DNA from 3 places in the Ectothiorhodospira sp. BSL-9 genome. Region 2 is predicted to be linked to each of the others. Evidence: riboswitches for the same ligand, from Rfam matches in the RefSeq annotation. Region 2 holds a riboswitch; each other region holds the start of a gene.
What was found. Region 2 has a riboswitch for cobalamin ahead of cobW (cobalamin biosynthesis protein CobW). Riboswitches for the same ligand answer to the same signal wherever they lie in the genome.
Positions count from the first base shown of each region.

Region 1: it holds a riboswitch for cobalamin, as region 2 does, so the genes downstream of both, bluB (5,6-dimethylbenzimidazole synthase) here and cobW (cobalamin biosynthesis protein CobW) in region 2, are expected to answer to the same signal.
Region 3: it holds a riboswitch for cobalamin, as region 2 does, so the genes downstream of both, ECTOBSL9_RS00195 (TonB-dependent receptor domain-containing protein) here and cobW (cobalamin biosynthesis protein CobW) in region 2, are expected to answer to the same signal.

Region 1 covers NZ_CP011994.1:3,309,086-3,314,802, forward strand. The annotation lists gene ECTOBSL9_RS15105 (TetR/AcrR family transcriptional regulator) at 1-60, shown strand, start outside; gene ECTOBSL9_RS15110 (MFS transporter) at 57-1,238, shown strand; gene fetB (iron export ABC transporter permease subunit FetB) at 1,271-2,062, opposite strand; gene ECTOBSL9_RS15120 (ATP-binding cassette domain-containing protein) at 2,065-2,706, opposite strand; cobalamin riboswitch at 2,753-2,955, shown strand; gene bluB (5,6-dimethylbenzimidazole synthase) at 3,004-3,756, shown strand; gene ECTOBSL9_RS15130 (DUF2235 domain-containing protein) at 3,908-5,062, shown strand; gene ECTOBSL9_RS15135 (YaiI/YqxD family protein) at 5,121-5,609, shown strand; gene ECTOBSL9_RS15140 (hypothetical protein) at 5,653-5,717, shown strand, end outside.
Region 2 covers NZ_CP011994.1:2,540,020-2,545,736, forward strand. The annotation lists gene ECTOBSL9_RS11790 (fused MFS/spermidine synthase) at 1-587, opposite strand, end outside; gene ECTOBSL9_RS16645 (DUF2256 domain-containing protein) at 785-949, shown strand; gene ECTOBSL9_RS11795 (cryptochrome/photolyase family protein) at 946-2,472, shown strand; cobalamin riboswitch at 2,529-2,771, shown strand; gene cobW (cobalamin biosynthesis protein CobW) at 2,891-3,973, shown strand; gene cobN (cobaltochelatase subunit CobN) at 3,973-5,717, shown strand, end outside.
Region 3 covers NZ_CP011994.1:36,594-42,310, forward strand. The annotation lists partial or broken gene ECTOBSL9_RS00190 (cobyrinate a,c-diamide synthase) at 1-708, opposite strand, end outside; gene ECTOBSL9_RS00195 (TonB-dependent receptor domain-containing protein) at 822-2,651, opposite strand; cobalamin riboswitch at 2,814-3,068, opposite strand; gene ECTOBSL9_RS00200 (cobalamin-binding protein) at 3,292-4,242, shown strand; gene ECTOBSL9_RS00205 (iron ABC transporter permease) at 4,239-5,207, shown strand; gene ECTOBSL9_RS00210 (ABC transporter ATP-binding protein) at 5,213-5,717, shown strand, end outside.

The DNA of each region.
Region 1 (5,717 bases), 770 kb from region 2:
GCGGATACGCAAACAATGACCGACACCCTGCTCTCAGCGGCCCAAGGCAAGACTGAATGAAACCCTTATCCCCCCTCGGCATGGCAACCCTCGGTGGCGGCATCATCGCCATCACCTACGGCCTGGCTCGCTTCGTGTTCGGGCTTTTTTTGCCCGAAATGCGCCAGGAACTGACCATCACACCCACCATGGCAGGCGTGATCGGCTCCCTGCCCTTTTTAAGCTTTGCCTTCGCCATCGTCGTGGCCCCCTGGATCACGCGCCGCCTTGGGGTGCGTCGCGGAGCGGTCACCGCTGCCGGTCTCGCCACGCTGGGTCTGCTGACGATTTCCCAGGCGCCTTCAGCGGTATTTCTGGCTGTGGGTGTGCTGATCTGCGGGATCAGCACCGGGTTGTCCTCACCGGTCATGGCACAAGCGGTTCATCGCGTGGTGCCCTCCCACCTTCGCGGCAGGGTGAATGCCACCATCAATGCGGGCACCAGCCTGGGCATCGCCCTTGCCATGCCGGCCGTCCTGATCTGGGCAGAGGCCTGGCGCAGCGCCTATGTGGGCTTTGCCGCCCTGGCCGCCATGGGCGTCCTGGCGGCCCTGGTCTATCTGCCTCGGGATGAGCGTCCCGCCTCACCCTCGCGGACTCACCCCACCTCCCCGCCCATACACTGGATGCAGTGGCTTGCCATCGGTCGCTTGAGTGGCATGGCCTTCGCCATGGGAGCCGTGAGCGCGGTCTACTGGGTATTTGCCCCCGACGCAGTGATCACTTCTGGCGGGCTGGTGTCCAGCCAGACCGCCTGGATGTGGCTGGCTGTGGGGCTGGGCGGAATCGCGGGATTCACCGCCGGTGATCTCATTTCGCGCTTCGGGCCGGCGCTCAGCCATGCTGGCGGGCTCACCGTGATGGCGGCCGCGATCGGACTGCTGGCCCTGGATCCCGGGAATTTCGCGCTCGCCCTGTCATCTGCGGCCCTGTTTGGCGCCGGATACATGATCCTCACCGGCTTCTACCTGGTGAGGAGCATCCAGATCATGGATCAGGCGCCCGCCCTCGGTCCGGTCATGCCGCTGCTCGCCACGTCCCTGGGCCAGGTGGCCGGCTCCCCCTTGGCCGGCTGGATGGTAGACACCCAAGGCCATGTGGCCACCTTCATGCTCTTCGCCATCGTGGGGCTTGCTGTCGCCTGGCTGTTCTCGTGGTTACTGAATGAACGCGGCGCGACGACATGGCAAAGCCCTTGAACATTCAGGCCCCTGCGCAGCATGAGCCCTGCTCAGGCCAGCCGGTCCAGTCGCAGGCGCTCGCGTTCGTCGAACAGGCGCCGAGCCCCCAACCAGATCGCGCCCAAGGTGCCAAAACCCGTGCCGGCGGTGATCAGGAACATGACCAGGATCTGGTATTTCACCGCCTCCATGGGCGGTATGCCGGCGAGGATCTGACCGGTCATCATGCCCGGCAGACTGACAATGCCTGCGGCGGCCATGGCGTTGATGATGGGCATGAGGCCACTGCGGGCCGCATCGCGGCGGATATCCTGGATGGACTCCGACCAGGTCTGCCCCAGGATCAGGCGCCCCTCGATGATGCGCCGCTGTTGCCAGGCCGTGGTGGTGAGACGGTCCAGCCCCAGAGCAATACCCGTCATGGTGTTACCCAGCAGCATACCCAGCAGGGGGATGGCGTACTGGGGCTCCCACCAGGGAGCTGGACTGATGATGACCGTGAGGGCCAGGACGGTGGCCGTGAAGGCCGAGGTGAACATGGCCAGCGTGCCAATGCCGTATCCCCACCAGCCCCGAAAACGCCGCGCCTGGCGAGCCATGACCTCGCGGCCCGCCACCAGCAGCATGATCAGCGCCATGAGGGCCACCCAGTACAGGGCCGCGTGTTCGAACAGGGTGGTGAGCACCAGGCCAATGAGCAGCAACTGGATCACCGTGCGCGCGGCCGCCACCAGCAGGCTTCGGGAAAGCCCCATGCCCACGCGGCTTGTCAGGACCGCCAGGGCAATGACCAGCAGAGCGGCAATACTCAGATCCCAGGGAGAGAGATAGATCACATCCATGCTCAGGACCTCGATTGCCGTGCCAGTTCAGCCAGCCGTCCCTGATCCATCATCAGCAACCGGCCACCGAGCCGGTCGCGCTGCTCGTGGTCATGGCTGACCCAGATGGCCCCGGCTCCCCGTTCCGTCACATACCCCATGACCAGGGCTTCCATGCGCAGGGTGTTTTCCGGATCCAGATTGGCCGTGGCCTCATCCAGGAGAAGCATCCGGGGGCCGTTGCCCAGCATCCTTGCCAGCGCCAGGCGCTGACGCTCGCCGCTGGAGAGGCGTTCCACCTCCCATTGGCGCACATCCGGGGGAAATCCCAACTGCTGCAGCCAGTCGTCCTGCACCCCCGTGAGATGCTCATCCACGGTGTCCGCCCACCACACGGGATCTGCCGGCAGATACCCTACCTGACGCCGCCATGAGGCGGGAGGGATGGTATCCCGCGGCTGGTTGGCCAGCCACACCTGGCCACGATGGGGGTCCAGATCAGCAATGGCCCGGAGTAGCAGCGACTTGCCCGCGCCGGAGGGCCCGGCAATGAGCAACAATTCCCCTGGCGCCAGTTCCAGATCGACCGGCCCCACATGATCGGATTGCAAACCCGTCAGTTTCAGCAAGGGGTCAGCGGTGGCAGTGAAGGTGGGTGCATCCATCACGGCAGTATACCGGACGAACGATCCGCTATACTGCGCCGGAGAATTCATCAACCCGCTGTCGGGTGCCCGTTCATCCACGGGAGAATCGGGAATGCGGTGGGGTGATCGATCGATGATCACCGAGTCCGCAACGCGCCCAGCGCTGTGAGGGGGATCGCGCAGACATCAAGCCACTGCCATGGGCGGGAAGGCGTCTGCGCGGGACGAACCCGAGTCAGAAGACCGGCCCGACAGTTTCTTTGCACGGCAGCAAGGCCGGGCTGCCGTCCCACCTGCTTGAACAAGGGGAACAACATGCAGGCTGGTGATTCAACACCTGATCAACATCGCTTCAACGAGGCCGAACGCAAGGCCATCTATCGCAACATGCTCTGCCGGCGGGACGTGCGGGGACAGTTCCTGCCCGACCCGGTGCCCGATGACATGCTGGCGCGCATCCTCACCGCAGCCCACTTCGCACCCTCGGTGGGCTACATGCAGCCCTGGAGCTTTGTGGTCGTCAAGGACCCACAAATCAAGCATCGAGCCCATCAGGCCTTCACCCGTGCCAACGAAGAGGCGGCAGGGATGTTCGAGGGCGAAAAACAGGAGACCTACCGCAGCCTGCGCCTGGAAGGCATCCTGGATGCACCCATCAATCTGTGCATCACCTGCGACCGGGACCGCGCCGGCCCGGTGGTGATCGGTCGCACCCACGACCACCGGATGGACCTGTACAGCGTGGTCTGCGCCGTGCAGAACCTGTGGCTGGCGGCACGCAGCGAAGGGTTGGGCGTGGGCTGGGTGAGCATCTTCCGGCCCGAGGACATCCGCCAGGTACTGAATCTTCCCGATGAGATCGTGCCCGTGGCCTATTTGTGCATTGGCCGGGTCAGCCACTTTCATGACAAGCCCGAACTGGAAGCCGCCGGCTGGCGCCCCCGGTTGCCATTGGAGCAGTTGATCCATATGGATGGCTGGGGGCACACCCCTGCCGAGGACGACGAACTGGTCAAGGCCGTTCAGGCATGCCAGGCCAGGGCGAGCCGCTCCGAAGTGCCGCTTTAGACCCGGGCTCCCGCGCACCCTGCGCCCTTCTCCGTCGGCGCCCCTGCGGGCGCCGACGGCATTCGGCCCGTGCAGGGCCTTACCGATCGTGAATCCCCTGCTACGCTCATGGTAGTGGCCGCTTGGGCCCAACCGCATGGGGATGAACCCAATGACAAGAAAACGCCTCGTGGTCTGCTGTGACGGCACCTGGGCCAAGGAAGAGACTCAGACCCACATCTTCCGACTCTTCGGGATGATCCCCGAGGAGCCCGCCAACGATGCTTACCAACTGAAGCACTACGTATCCGGGGTCGGCTCGTCCCGGTGGACCCGGTTTCGCGGCGGGGCCTTTGGCTTCGGGCTCAATGAAAACCTGCAACGGGCTTATAACTGGCTGGTGGAGCACTACGAACCTGGCGACGAGATCTTCTGTTTCGGGTTTTCCCGGGGTGCCTACACGGCGCGGTCCCTGTGCGGGATGATCGGCACCTCCGGGCTATTCTGCCGGGAGCATCAGGGCGAGACGGATCTGGCCATGAATTACTACCGCGTGCCACCGGAGCGGCGCCCACAAAGCCGCCAGCATCGCCAACTCCAGCGCATCCGGCGTCATCCGGAGGAAACCCTGAGCGTGCGCATGCTGGGTGTTTTCGACACGGTGGGCGCCCTGGGTGTGCCCATCCCGGCGCTGGCCTCCTTTGCCCAGGGGGGACGACGGGTCAACTTTCATGACACCACGCTGGGCCCACTGGTGGAGAATGCCTTTCATGCCCTGGCCATTGATGAGCAGCGCGGCCCTTTCAAGCCCACCCTGTGGACGTTAGCGGACGGGGATGCGTCCACCCCGCCCCAGGCACGGCGCTTTGATGGCAGCCGGGTGGATCAGCAGGTGGTACAGGCCTGGTTCCCCGGCGTCCATTCGGATGTGGGCGGCGGCTACGACAACAAGGCCCTGGCCGATGTCCCTTTCCTGTGGATGCTGCGCGAGGCCCAGGCCCTGGGGTTGCACATCGAGGAGAGCATGATCGAGGAGTGCCTCTCTCCCAATCCCTTTGCACCGGCCCACGACTCCCTGAACCTGCAATACAAGCTCACGGCTTACTGGCCCTGGATCGACGATAACCGCCCGCGCCTCATTGGCGCCGAGGCCCGGCATCGGGCCGGCCTGGGTGCTGCCCGCAACGCCATGGTCCATCAGGCCACGCTGGATCGCATTGAACAGGCTTCGCAACTCCCTCCGAAACAGTCACCTTATCGTCCGTTGAATCTGGTCAATCCGCAGGGAGAACTGATCGAACCGATGGATGTAGCGAATACCCGGTAGGGCCGTCACATGGGGATGCGGCACGGAAACGTGGTGTGTGGTGGTTTATACTGGGCCGATGACATCTGCCGAACCCGCCTCTCACGATTCCGGCCCCCGTATCTGGGTGGACGCGGATGCCTGTCCCGTGGTGATCAAGGAGATCCTGTTTCGCGCGGCACAGCGCACCCGGATCCCTGTCACACTGGTGGCCAACCAGTTCATCCAGGTGCCGCGTTCACCCTTCATCAAGACGATGCAGGTGGGTGCTGGCTATGACGTGGCCGATGATGAAATCGTGCGACGGGTCTCACCGGGGGATCTGGTCATCACCGCCGACATCCCCCTGGCCGCCCAGGTGCTGGACAAACAGGGCCAGGCACTCAACCCGCGGGGTGAGTTGTACACCCGGGACACCATCCGCCAACGCCTGCAAATGAGGGACTTCATGGACACCCTGCGGGCAAGCGGCGTCGATACCGGCGGTCCTCCGGCCCTCAGCCAGGGCGACCGACAGGCCTTTGCCAATCAACTGGATCGTTGGCTGCAGCGAAACGCTCGTGCTTGACCCGATGCCCTACCACGGCATCCCCCCCTGCAAAGGAGTTCTGATGAAATTCGCCCGTTCCCTGCCAATAATCGCCGCCGCCACCACCTGGCTGATGCTGTCCGCCTG
Region 2 (5,717 bases):
GAGAGATCAATGCCAATGGCCAGCAGATAGGCACCGTGGAAACCCAGCAGCATGGGCAGGACGAAACCGGCGGCCAGCGCCCCCATGGCGGAGCCGAAGGTGTTCAGGGCATACAGCGCCGTTCCGGTGGTGGAGAGGCGGCCCACCACGCGCACCATGAACTGCCCCATCATGGGCAGGGTACCCCCCATCAAAAAGGCCGGCGGGAAGAGGATCAAAGTGGCCAGGCCTGCCTTGAGGGCCTGATCGGCCACGGGGTGATCTCCGGCCAGGGCGTACAGTGCCGGGTACAGGCTGTGATACAGGTCAGTAAGGAAGAAATGGCCCAGGGCGGTGAGGGCGACGGCCACCTCCAGTACCCCGAAAGTGGCCAGGGCGGACCTGACCCGGGGGGCCATACGCCCCCAGAACCACCCGCCGGCTGCCAGTCCGGCAAAGAACACCGCGATGGCCAGCGCCGCCGCCTGTGCGGTGCTGCCAAACAGCAAACCCAGTTCCCGAACCCACAGCACCTGATAGACCAGCGCGGCAAAGCCCGAAAGAAAAAACAGGGCAGCGATGGCCCAGCGAAGCGGTGTTGACACCATGGGGAGTATCCCGGTGAAGTGAATGATAATCAATCCTTTATGTTATTAGATAATGCCGTTCAGGTGAAGCCGAACACGGGGTGTGATTGGTTCACATCAGGCACTCGGATACACTCGAGATCACCATTGAGTGCTTCGGAACGCCTGCCGGAGGCCTTGCCAGGTCATTTTCTTACGGATCGGAGCCGGGGCATCGGATGAGCCACGCCAAACCCAACCTGCCTACAAAAACCTGCGCAGTCTGCGGCCGTCCGTTCGCCTGGCGGCGCAAGTGGGCCCGCGTCTGGCATGAGGTGCGCTATTGTTCCGAGCGCTGTCGTCGCCAACGGGGCTCGGTGGGGGCCGGGAGGGGGCCCACATGACCACGTTGCGCCTGGTGCTGGGTGATCAACTGAACGCCTCACACCCCTGGTTTCGCCAGCCAGATCCCGGTTGTGTTGTGGTGATGATGGAAATTCGCAGCGAGACCGATTACGTGGTCCACCACGCCCAAAAGGTGCTGGCCATCTTTGCGGCGATGCGGGGCTTTGCCGAGGCGCTGCGGGCTGCCGGTCACCGTGTTCACTACCTGCGTATCGGCGACCCTGACAACCAGCAGGATTTTGCCGCCAATCTTGTGCAGTTGGCCGCGCGTTACAAGGCGACCCGGTTCGAGCGCATGGAGGCGGATGAATGGCGCGTGGAACGGCTGCTTGATGAGGCCTCAGCCCGGCTCGACCTGCCAGCCACTGTGGTGGATTCGGCACATTTTCTGCGGGACCGGGATGACCTGGCTCAGGCTTTCAGCGAGCGGGTTCCGCGCCTGGAGTATTTCTATCGCGACATGCGTCGTCGCCATGGCCTGCTGCTCGACGACAACCACAAGCCGGTGGGCGGGCGCTGGAACTACGATGCGGATAACCGGGCCCGCTGGCCTGGAGAGCCGCCGGCTCCGGCCTGGCCGTGGGTGCCCACGGATGTCTCAGCGCTATGGGAAGAGATCGCCGCTGCCGGGGTACGCACCTTCGGGGAGCCCAACGCGCATGCGCTGCCCTGGCCGCTGTCCCGGGCGCAAGCCCGCGAGGGACTGGCGGTGTTCGTCAACCAGGTCCTGCCGCATTTTGGCCGCTTTCAGGACGCGATGAGCACTCAGGAGCCACTGCTGTTCCATTCGGGGCTGTCCTTTGCGCTGAATATCAAGATGCTGCATCCGCGGGAGGTGATTGATGCGGCGATTCAGGCCTTCGAGGCGGGTGAGGTGGACATCGCTGCCTGCGAGGGATTCGTGCGCCAGATACTGGGTTGGCGCGAATACGTCCGCGGCGTGTACTGGGGGCGCATGCCACACTACGCGCAGACCAACGCCCTGGATGCCCACCGGCCCTTGCCCCGCTGGTACTGGACCGGCGAGACCCAGATGGCCTGCCTGCGCCATGCCATCGGCCAGTCACTGCAACTGGCGTATGCGCACCACATCCAGCGCCTGATGATCACCGGCAATTTTGCCCTGCTGGCAGGATGTGACCCGGACACGGTGGACGCCTGGTACCTGGGGATCTACATCGATGCCTTCGAATGGGTGGAGATGCCCAATACCCGTGGCATGAGCCAGTATGCCGACGGTGGGCTGGTGGCGAGCAAGCCCTACGCCGCTTCGGCCAGCTATATCAAGCGCCAGTCCGACTACTGCAAGGGGTGCCGGTATGCCGCCACCCGCCGCCACGGCGCCGATGCCTGCCCGTTCAATTCGCTCTACTGGGATTTCATGCTCCGCCATGAGGCGGATTTTGCCGGCAACCCGCGCATGACCATGCCTTATCGCGCCTGGCAACGCATGGATGAAGCCGAGCGCAAGGCCACCCTGAAACACGCCCGCCATCTACTCGAACGACTGGATGATCTGTGATCACGTGTTCCCCCTCAATTTGAGCCCACGGCGGATGCCTGCTACATTTGTGCGGTTATCTTAAAACTTCCGCAGGTGACCCGCGGGCCTCGACGGCCCATCCATCGGGTTGAAACGGGAAGCCGGTGACATCGCTCAGGCGATCACTCCGGCGCTGCCCCCGCAACGGTAAGTGGTGAACGTGGAGAACCCAGGCCACTGTGAGACCCCGTCCCCAGGGCGGATCTCATGGGAAGGCAGCCCCCCATGTTGAAGGCCCACCACAAGCCCGGAGACCGGCCTGTTGAAGACCAGGTGCCGCGGGGTGCGGCGTGCCGGGTGGAGCCGCACCGCGCCTGACCTCTCCTCCGTGGCACGTACCGCCCTTGTGGCGCATCCATCCCATCGATGCGCGGGCGGCGCGCGAGCGAGCATTTTCATGACATCCAGATCAAGAATCCCTGCCACCATCGTCACCGGCTTTCTGGGCAGTGGCAAGACCACCCTGTTACGCCATCTCCTGGAGAATGCCCAGGGGCGGCGCATTGCCGTGATCGTCAACGAGTTTGGTGAGCTGGGCATGGATGGCGAGATCCTCAAGGGTTGCGGCATCGGCTGTGATGAGTCGGGAGAGGACGCCGGTACCCTTTATGAACTGGCCAACGGGTGCCTGTGCTGTACCGTGCAGGAGGCCTTCTATCCGGTGATGAAGGCCCTGATGGAACGGCGGGACGAGATCGATCACATCCTCATCGAGACCTCCGGGCTGGCGCTGCCCAAACCCCTGGTGCAGGCCTTCAACTGGCCGGAGATCAAGACCGGTTGCACCGTGGATGCCGTGGTTACCGTGGTGGACGTGCCCGCCACCGCCCAGGGACAGTTCGCCGCCAACCCCGAGGCAGTGGATCGGCAACGCCGCTCGGACCCGAATCTGGATCATGCCTCCACCCTTCATGAGCTCTTTGAAGATCAGTTGTCGGCGGCCGATATCGTCGTGCTGAGCAAGACCGATCGGGTGGACGTAGCGGCGGTGGAACGGGTGGTGGAACTGGTTCGCAGTGAGATCCCACCCCAGGTAAAGATCGTCTCCAGCGACCATGGCCGGGTGGATCCGGCGCTGATGATGGGCCTGGGCAGTGCATCGGAAGCGCATATCCACCTGCGTGCCGGGCATCACGACCACGCCCATGGGGACGGGGATCATCACCACGATCATGACCACGACCCGTTCGACTCTGTGGTGGTGAGGCTGCCGCAGGTGGATCGAGACAGGCTAATGGAACAATTGCAGCAACTGGTGCGGGATCATCGCATCTTCCGCGTGAAGGGTTTCGCGGCCTTGCCGGAGAAGCGCATGCGCCTTGTGGTGCACGGGGTGGGGAGTCGATTTGACAGCTATTTCGACCGCCCCTGGGGGGCTCAGGAGGACCGCAGTACCCGCCTGGTGCTGATCGGTCAGGATCTCTCGGCCGATGCCCTGGAGCAGGCCCTGCAACCGGCCGCCCTGACAGCGACTGCCTGATGCATCTGCTGGCGGCACAACCCGGCGGGTTCGTCGATGACGAGTCGGTGATCACGCGTCTGGATCAGACGCCTGCCGATATTGTCATCCTCAGTGCCGCGGACACCACCCTGGCCCTGCTGGCGGCCCAATGCCCGCAGGCCCGCGAGCCCGACAAAGGAGCAGGGGGCGCCTATCCTTCGGTCCGCCTGGCCAACCTGCTGCATCTGGGGCAACCCGCTTCGGTGGACCTGTACCTGGACGAAGTGCTGCAAAAGGCTCGCCTGATCATCATTGATCACCTGGGCGGCGAATCCTACTGGCCCTATGGCACGGAGCAGGTGTGGGCCCTGTGCCGACGCAAGGGCATCCCGCTGGTGATGTTTTCCGGGGATAACACCGAGGATGGCAATCTGCTCATGAAGAGCACGGTGGAGCCAGGCGTCTGCCGCACACTCTGGCGCTATCTGCGCGAGGGCGGGCCTGCCAACATTCGTGCCTTTTACGACTTTCTGGGCGCCACCTTCTTTGACCTGCCGCTGGAGCCGCCGCCGCCCCGACCGCTGCCCCCTATTGGCGTCTATCACCCTGAACAGGATGTGGGCACGGTATCGGCCTGGCAGGCGCGCTGGCATGCGGGGGCGCCGGTGGTGGCCATCCTGTTTTATCGCTCGCACCTGCAGGCGGGCAACACTGCCGTGTTCGATGCCCTGTGTCAGGCCCTGCTGAGCCGGGGCCTCAACCCCCTGCCCATGGCCCTGGTCTCCCTGAAGGACCCGCCCTGCCTGGAGATGGTGCGTCGCCTGTGCCGGGAGCAGGGCGTGGCGCTGATCATGAATGCCACCGCCTTCTCCCGGGCCCAGGGCGCGGACGGCGAACAGGCCCTGGCGGACGACCGGCCCGTGCTGCAGGTGATCCTCTCTGGAGGCAACGAAGACAACTGGCGGCAGGATGTGCATGGGTTGCAACCCCGGGACATCGCCATGCAGGTGGCCCTGCCGGAGATGGATGGCCATGTGATTTCCCGGGCGGTGAGCTTCAAGGGGCTGGAACGACGCTGCCCGCACACCCAGACCGATGTGGTGCACTATCAGCCCCATGCCGAGCGGATCGAGTTTGTGGCCACCCTGGCCGAGCGCTGGTGCCGGCTGCGCAGCACCGCCAATGGGGACAAGCGCCTGGCCCTGATCCTGGCCAACTACCCCACCCGTGAGGGCCGCCTGGGTAATGGCGTGGGGCTGGACACCCCCGCGTCGGTGATCGGTATCCTGCGGCGCCTGCAGGGCGAGGGCTATGGCGTGGAGGGTATCCCCGATGACGGCGATGCCCTGATGAGCCGCCTGTGCGAAGGCGTGACCAACGATCCGCAGCAGCTGGCCCAGCGTCCCGCCTGGCAAAGCCTGTCCATGGCCGACTACCAGCGTTATTTCGATGGGTTGCCCGAGTCCAGCCGCGAGGCGGTGCTGGCACGCTGGGGCAGGCCGGAACAGGACCCCATGGTGCGACAGCAGCGATTCATGATTGCCGGCATCCGCTGTGGCCGGGTGTTCGTGGGTATTCAGCCGGCCCGCGGTTATCACCTGGACATGATGGCCAACTATCACGATCCAGACCTGGTCCCCCCACATTACTACCTGGCCTTCTACGCCTGGCTGCGGCTGCAGTTTGGCTGTGATGCCATCATCCATGTGGGCAAGCACGGTAATCTGGAGTGGCTGCCGGGCAAGAGCGTGGCCTTGAGCGAACACTGCTGGCCGGATCTGAT
Region 3 (5,717 bases), 1.0 Mb from region 2:
TCCCTCCAGAGACCGGGGCGGCGGGGTGGCCGAACCAGGCTCAAAGGCCACCGGCGGCGGCAGGCCATCCGGCTTCCACACCAGCTGCGCTGCCGCGGCTTCCAGTCGCTGATCCAGGTCGGCGATCTCCTCGGCCTGCACCAGGCCCAGATGCCGACTGGGCAGGGCCGCATCGGCGGACTTGGGCAGATAGCCAAAGGCGGTGAGATTCGAGGGAAGTCGCTCCATGAGCATGCCGTAATGCCGCTCCCCGCTGACGCGATTGGCCAGCACGCCGGCAAAGGGCACATCGGCGCGAAAGGTGGACAGACCATGGGCCAGGGCGCCGAAGGTCTGGGCCATGGCAGCCCCATTGATGGCCGGCATCACCGGAATGCCGAACCGGGCGGCGATGTCGGCGCTGGAAGGTCGCCCATCGAACAGGCCCATCACCCCCTCCACCAGGATCAGATCCGACTCGCCCGCCGCCTCATACAGACGTTGCCGGGCATCCTCCTCCCCGGTCATCCACATGTCCAGGGTGTGCACGGGGTGCCCGCTGGCCTGCTGATGGATCATCGGGTCGAGAAAGTCCGGCCCCGCCTTGAACACCCGCACCCGCCGCCCCTGGTTGCGATGGTAGCGCGCCAGCGCCGCCGTCACCGTGGTCTTGCCCTGACCGGAGGCGGTGGCGGTGATGAGCAGGGCTGGGCAATGGTGAGTGGTCATGGTCGGCCTCGTGGATTCACATCGTCACCCTCACCCCAACCCCTTGAGGGGAAACTCCACCAACTCCCTTCTCCCCTCGGGGGAGAAGGGCCGGGGATGAGGGGCGGCGGAGGTCACTGTTGCTGGTAGTTTAACGTGACGAAGAAGGCGCGGCCGGGTTGGTTGTAGTCGCGAACTACTTCGTACTCCCGGTCAAAGACATTATCCACCTTTGCACGCAAGGTCCATTCTTCAGTCATGGCATAAGATGCCCGGAGACCCAGTACCTCATAACCACCTACGCGATTCTGCTCACCTTGCTGATCGTAGCGGCCACCTTCAACCAACAGCGTACCGCCTACAGTAAAGACTGATAATTCACGATCAACATCTAAACGGAGCGTATTACGAGAACGGCGTTGTAACTGGGTGCCGCTGTCCCGATCCTCGGGCTGCAAATGAGTGTAGGCGGCACTCGCCATCCAGCCTCCTTGACGCAAACCACCCTCCAACTCCAAGCCCCGAATCCGGGCTTCTCGGACATTCTCTGGACGCATGGGGTCAAAACCCGTGTTGATAATCAAATTATCGATTTGACTCTCAAACAAGGTCGCGGACAAGAAGCGTGGCCCCGCATCATACCGAAGACCAACTTCGTAGGTTTCTGACTTCTCTGGCTCAAGCTCTGAATTGCCGGAATAACTGAAACCACCTTGATATACCGTAAACGGAAAATACAACTCGTTGAATGTTGGAGCCTTGAAGGCGGTCCCAAAGCTGACCCAAGAGCGCACCTCCTCAGTGAACTGATAACCCCAAGCGATCTGTCCCGTAGTCTCAGAATCGAACGCTTCGTTATCGTCAAGACGCAAACTTCCGGACACAGAATGCCTACCCAGATCCGTTTGCATTTGTATATATCCACCCCAATTATCTCGGCTGCTTCTGTCGAAATCTCCGGTTCCAGTAACCCGATCTTGAAGGAAATCAATCCCCAGGGTCAGCAAGGATGTACCGAGCGCCAGATCATTCTGCCAGCCCAATTGATAGCGCTCAGTATCGAAGCGGGATGAAAAAAGCCCATCTTCATAGTTCTTTCCATCATCTCGGCTATAGCCCACACTAAACTGGGTAAACCAAGCTTCATTTACTTGGCTACGCATCCCCACCTGAGAAACATACTGAGCGAATTCAGACCAGTCTCTAGCAGGAGAGCCCCGATCATAATCTGTTTCGCCTTGGGAATGTAAGAGTCTCGCAAAGACCTCGGTATCATCGGTTAATTGATGTATCACACTCCCTGAAATTGTAAAATTATCATAACCATCTCGATCGCTATTACCGATATCGTCCCGCACATTGATCCCGTCGGTCTGAAAGTAACCAGCGGAAAGATCGTAACGAGTGGTTTCATTTGAGCCACCGACGCCAAATCCCAGTTCCGCGCTACCAAAAGATCCTACACCTAACCGCGCTCGCACCCGTGCCGGACCTTGGCCATCACGCGTGAAGATCTGGATAACACCACCAATCGCATCAGCTCCATACAAACTGGTTCGGGGGCCCCTCACAATCTCAATGCGTTCAATTTCTGAAGGGGAGAGAAATTGCCAAGCAGCCTGTCCAGTGGTTGCCGAACCCAGCCGGACTCCGTCTACAAGCAACAGAGTGTGATCAGATTCAGTGCCACGCATAAACAGACTAGTGTTTTTTCCAAAAGGTCCATTCTGGCTCAATCCGATACCAGCCCTTCCTTTCAGCAGATCGGCAAACTCCTTCGGCTGCAGCCGCTCGATCTCCTCGCGGTCGATCACGGTGACGGAGGCCAGGGTCTGGTCGGTGGTTTGGGCTGTGCGGGTGGGGGTGACCAGGATGGGGTCCAGTTGGGCCACCTGTTCCTGGGCGCTGACAAGGGAAGGGATGGCCAGCAGAACGGCTGCCGGCAGGAAGGATCGGGTTTGCATGTGTGTGTACTCTCCGGTGCGCCGCCCGCGCACCTGTCATGGGCCAGGATGCGGCACGAGGAGAGCAGCGGATCGATCAGGCCCATCGGTGCGTGGCGCACCGGAAAGCCAGATCCACCGGAATGAGACCCGAGAAGACGAGCCGCGCAAAGCCCTCCGCAATGCCGCGTAAACGCATCAGGCCGGTCTCCGGGCTCGCGGACGGGTCATCTTTGACCGGGTCAAGGCACCTTCCCACGCTTGCGCGCAGTGGCTTCACGCCTTGCCGGGGTTGCTGCGGTGACATGCAGAAACCCTCGTCTCGCCTACCGTTGCGGGGGCAGCGCCGGACTGGTCTGCAGAATCTGGCAGACATACCGGCTTCCCGTTTCACCAGACGGATGTCAATCGTCTGGCACCTGAAGCGAGGCGGTATCATACGCAAACGATTGTGGATATTCCAATGTGAGCCGCAGGGATTACTGTCAGGGCAGATGGACATCCATGCGCCTGAGGCGCGCCCATTCGCGGCCAAGGGCCGCTCCCACGGGAAGTGGGTGCTGGCAGGGTTGGATACCGATGGGCCCGGAGGATCATGCAGGTGGCCAGCACCCGCATCGCTGTTATGATGCCCTCCTTTCAAGCGCCCGACCCCAACACCATGAGACACCCTCACCGCATAAGCCATACCCCGCCATTTCACGACAAATGGGCACATATCGCCGCCGTTTGCGTCCTCCTTGTCACCGCCTCAGTAACCACGAACGCTGGCGCAGAGCCCGTGACGGTCACCGACGACAAGGGCCGTGAGGTGCGCCTTGAGGCGCCTGCCAAACGCATCATCAGCCTGGCCCCGCACATCACCGAAAACCTGTTTGCCCTGGGCGCCGGCGACCAGATCGTTGGGGCCGTCAACTACAGCGATTACCCCGAAGCCGCCGAAGACATCCCCCGGGTGGGCAGCTACAAGCAACTGGACCTGGAATCCATCCTCGCCCTGCAACCGGACCTGGTGGTGGCCTGGGAGAGCGGCAACGTGCGGGCACAACTGGAACGCCTGGAAGCCCTGGGCTATCCCCTCTACTTCAGCAACCCGCAAACCTTCGAACAACTGGCCTCCGGCCTGGAACGCCTGGGACACCTCACGGGTCACGCCAGTGGCGGTCAAGAAGCGGGAACCCACGTACGCCACACCCTGGCCGAACTTGAAGAGCGATACGGCGAGCAGCCCCCTGTGAGCGTCTTCTACCAGGTATGGGATCGCCCCCTGATGAGCCTCAACGATGAACACCTCATTTCCCAGGCCATCCGCCTCTGCGGCGGCGAGAACATCTTCGGCCACCTGGATACCCAGGTGCCGCGCCTGGATCGCGAGGTCGTCCTCGCCGCCAATCCCGAAACCATCATCGGCGGCGGCATGGGCGAGGACAACCCACAATGGGTGGAAGACTGGCGCCGCTGGTCCGACATGACCGCCGTGCAGCGGGATAATCTCTTTTTCATCCCCCCGTCCCTGATCCAGCGCCCCACGCCGCGCATCCTGGAAGGCACCCGGATGATCTGCGATTTTCTGGAAACCGCCCGCGAACGTCGCCCGGAGGGCGATGAGTGACGCGCCTGGCGTTCATCCTGGCCATCCTGCTGGGTGGCTCGCTGGCCGCCGTGATGACGGCCGTGGCCGTGGGCAGCGTGCCGCTCACCCCTGCCGAGACCCTGGCGGTACTCACCGGCGGCGGCGAGCCCCTGCATCGCACCCTGATCCTGGAGTTGCGCCTGCCCCGTACCCTGGCCGCCTTTGCCACGGGTGGACTGCTGGCAGTGGCCGGCGCCTTGATGCAGGTGCTGTTGCGCAACCCACTGGCCGACCCCTACGTACTGGGCCTGTCGGGCGGGGCGGCGGTGGGCGCCCTGCTGGCCATGCTGGCGGGCCTGGGCACCGTGGTGGTCTCCGGATCGGCCTTTATCGGCGCCATGATCTCCACCCTGATCGTCTTCGGCCTGGCCCATGGCACCGGTAGCTGGACGCCCACCCGCCTGCTGCTCACCGGCGTGGTGGTGGCAGCCGGCTGGGGAGCCTTCATCAGTTTCATGCTGGCGGTCAGCCCCACGGAGGAACTCCCTGGAATGCTGTACTGGTTAATGGGTGACCTGTCCCACGCCCACAGCATCTGGCCCGCCTGGACCGTGCTGGTACTGGTGGTGCTGGCCGCCATGCCCCTGGGGCGCAGCCTCAACGTGCTGGCCCGAGGGCCCATGCAGGCCGCAGCGCTGGGAGTGGCGGTGCGGCCACTGGAGTGGACCATCTACATTGTTGCCGCCTTGGTGACCGCAACCGCCGTGACGGTGGCGGGCAGCATCGGCTTTGTGGGCCTGGTGGTGCCTCATATGCTGCGTCTGGTGCTGGGCAACGACCAGCGCATCATCCTGCCGGCCTCGGCCCTGGCGGGGGGCATCCTGCTCACCCTGGCGGACACCCTGGCGCGCACGATCATCGCACCACAGCAGTTGCCGGTGGGGGTGATCACGGCAATGCTGGGGGTGCCGGTGTTCCTGTATTTGCTGCATCGAAGCAGGTAACGCCCATGGAATCCGTCCCCCCATCATCCTCCCCTCCCCTGCTGGAACTGGTCGATCTCATCGTCGACATCCCCGGTCGCCCCGACAGCGCGCCTCTCAACCTGGGTGTGCGCGCCGGAGAATGCTGGGGTGTGCTAGGCCCCAACGGGGTGGGCAAGAGCACGCTGCTGCATACCCTGGCCGGACTGCGCCCGGCCCGGCGCGGTAGCCTGCGTCTCGATGGAAAATTCATTCATCAACTGCCTCGGCGCCAGATCGCCCGGCATCTGGGAATGGTCTTTCAGGATCGCCAGGATGGTTTCCCCGCCTCGGTGCTGGAAACCGCCCTGATCGGCCGTCACCCCTATCTACGCGCCTGGGAACTGGAATCGGCAGAAGACTACGCCGCGGCACAGGCGGCCCTGGCCCGGGTTGACCTCACCGGCATGGAGGAACGCCCCATCGCCACGCTGTCCGGCGGCGAGCGACAGCGACTGGCCATTGCCACCGCGCTCACTCAGGACCCCCAGG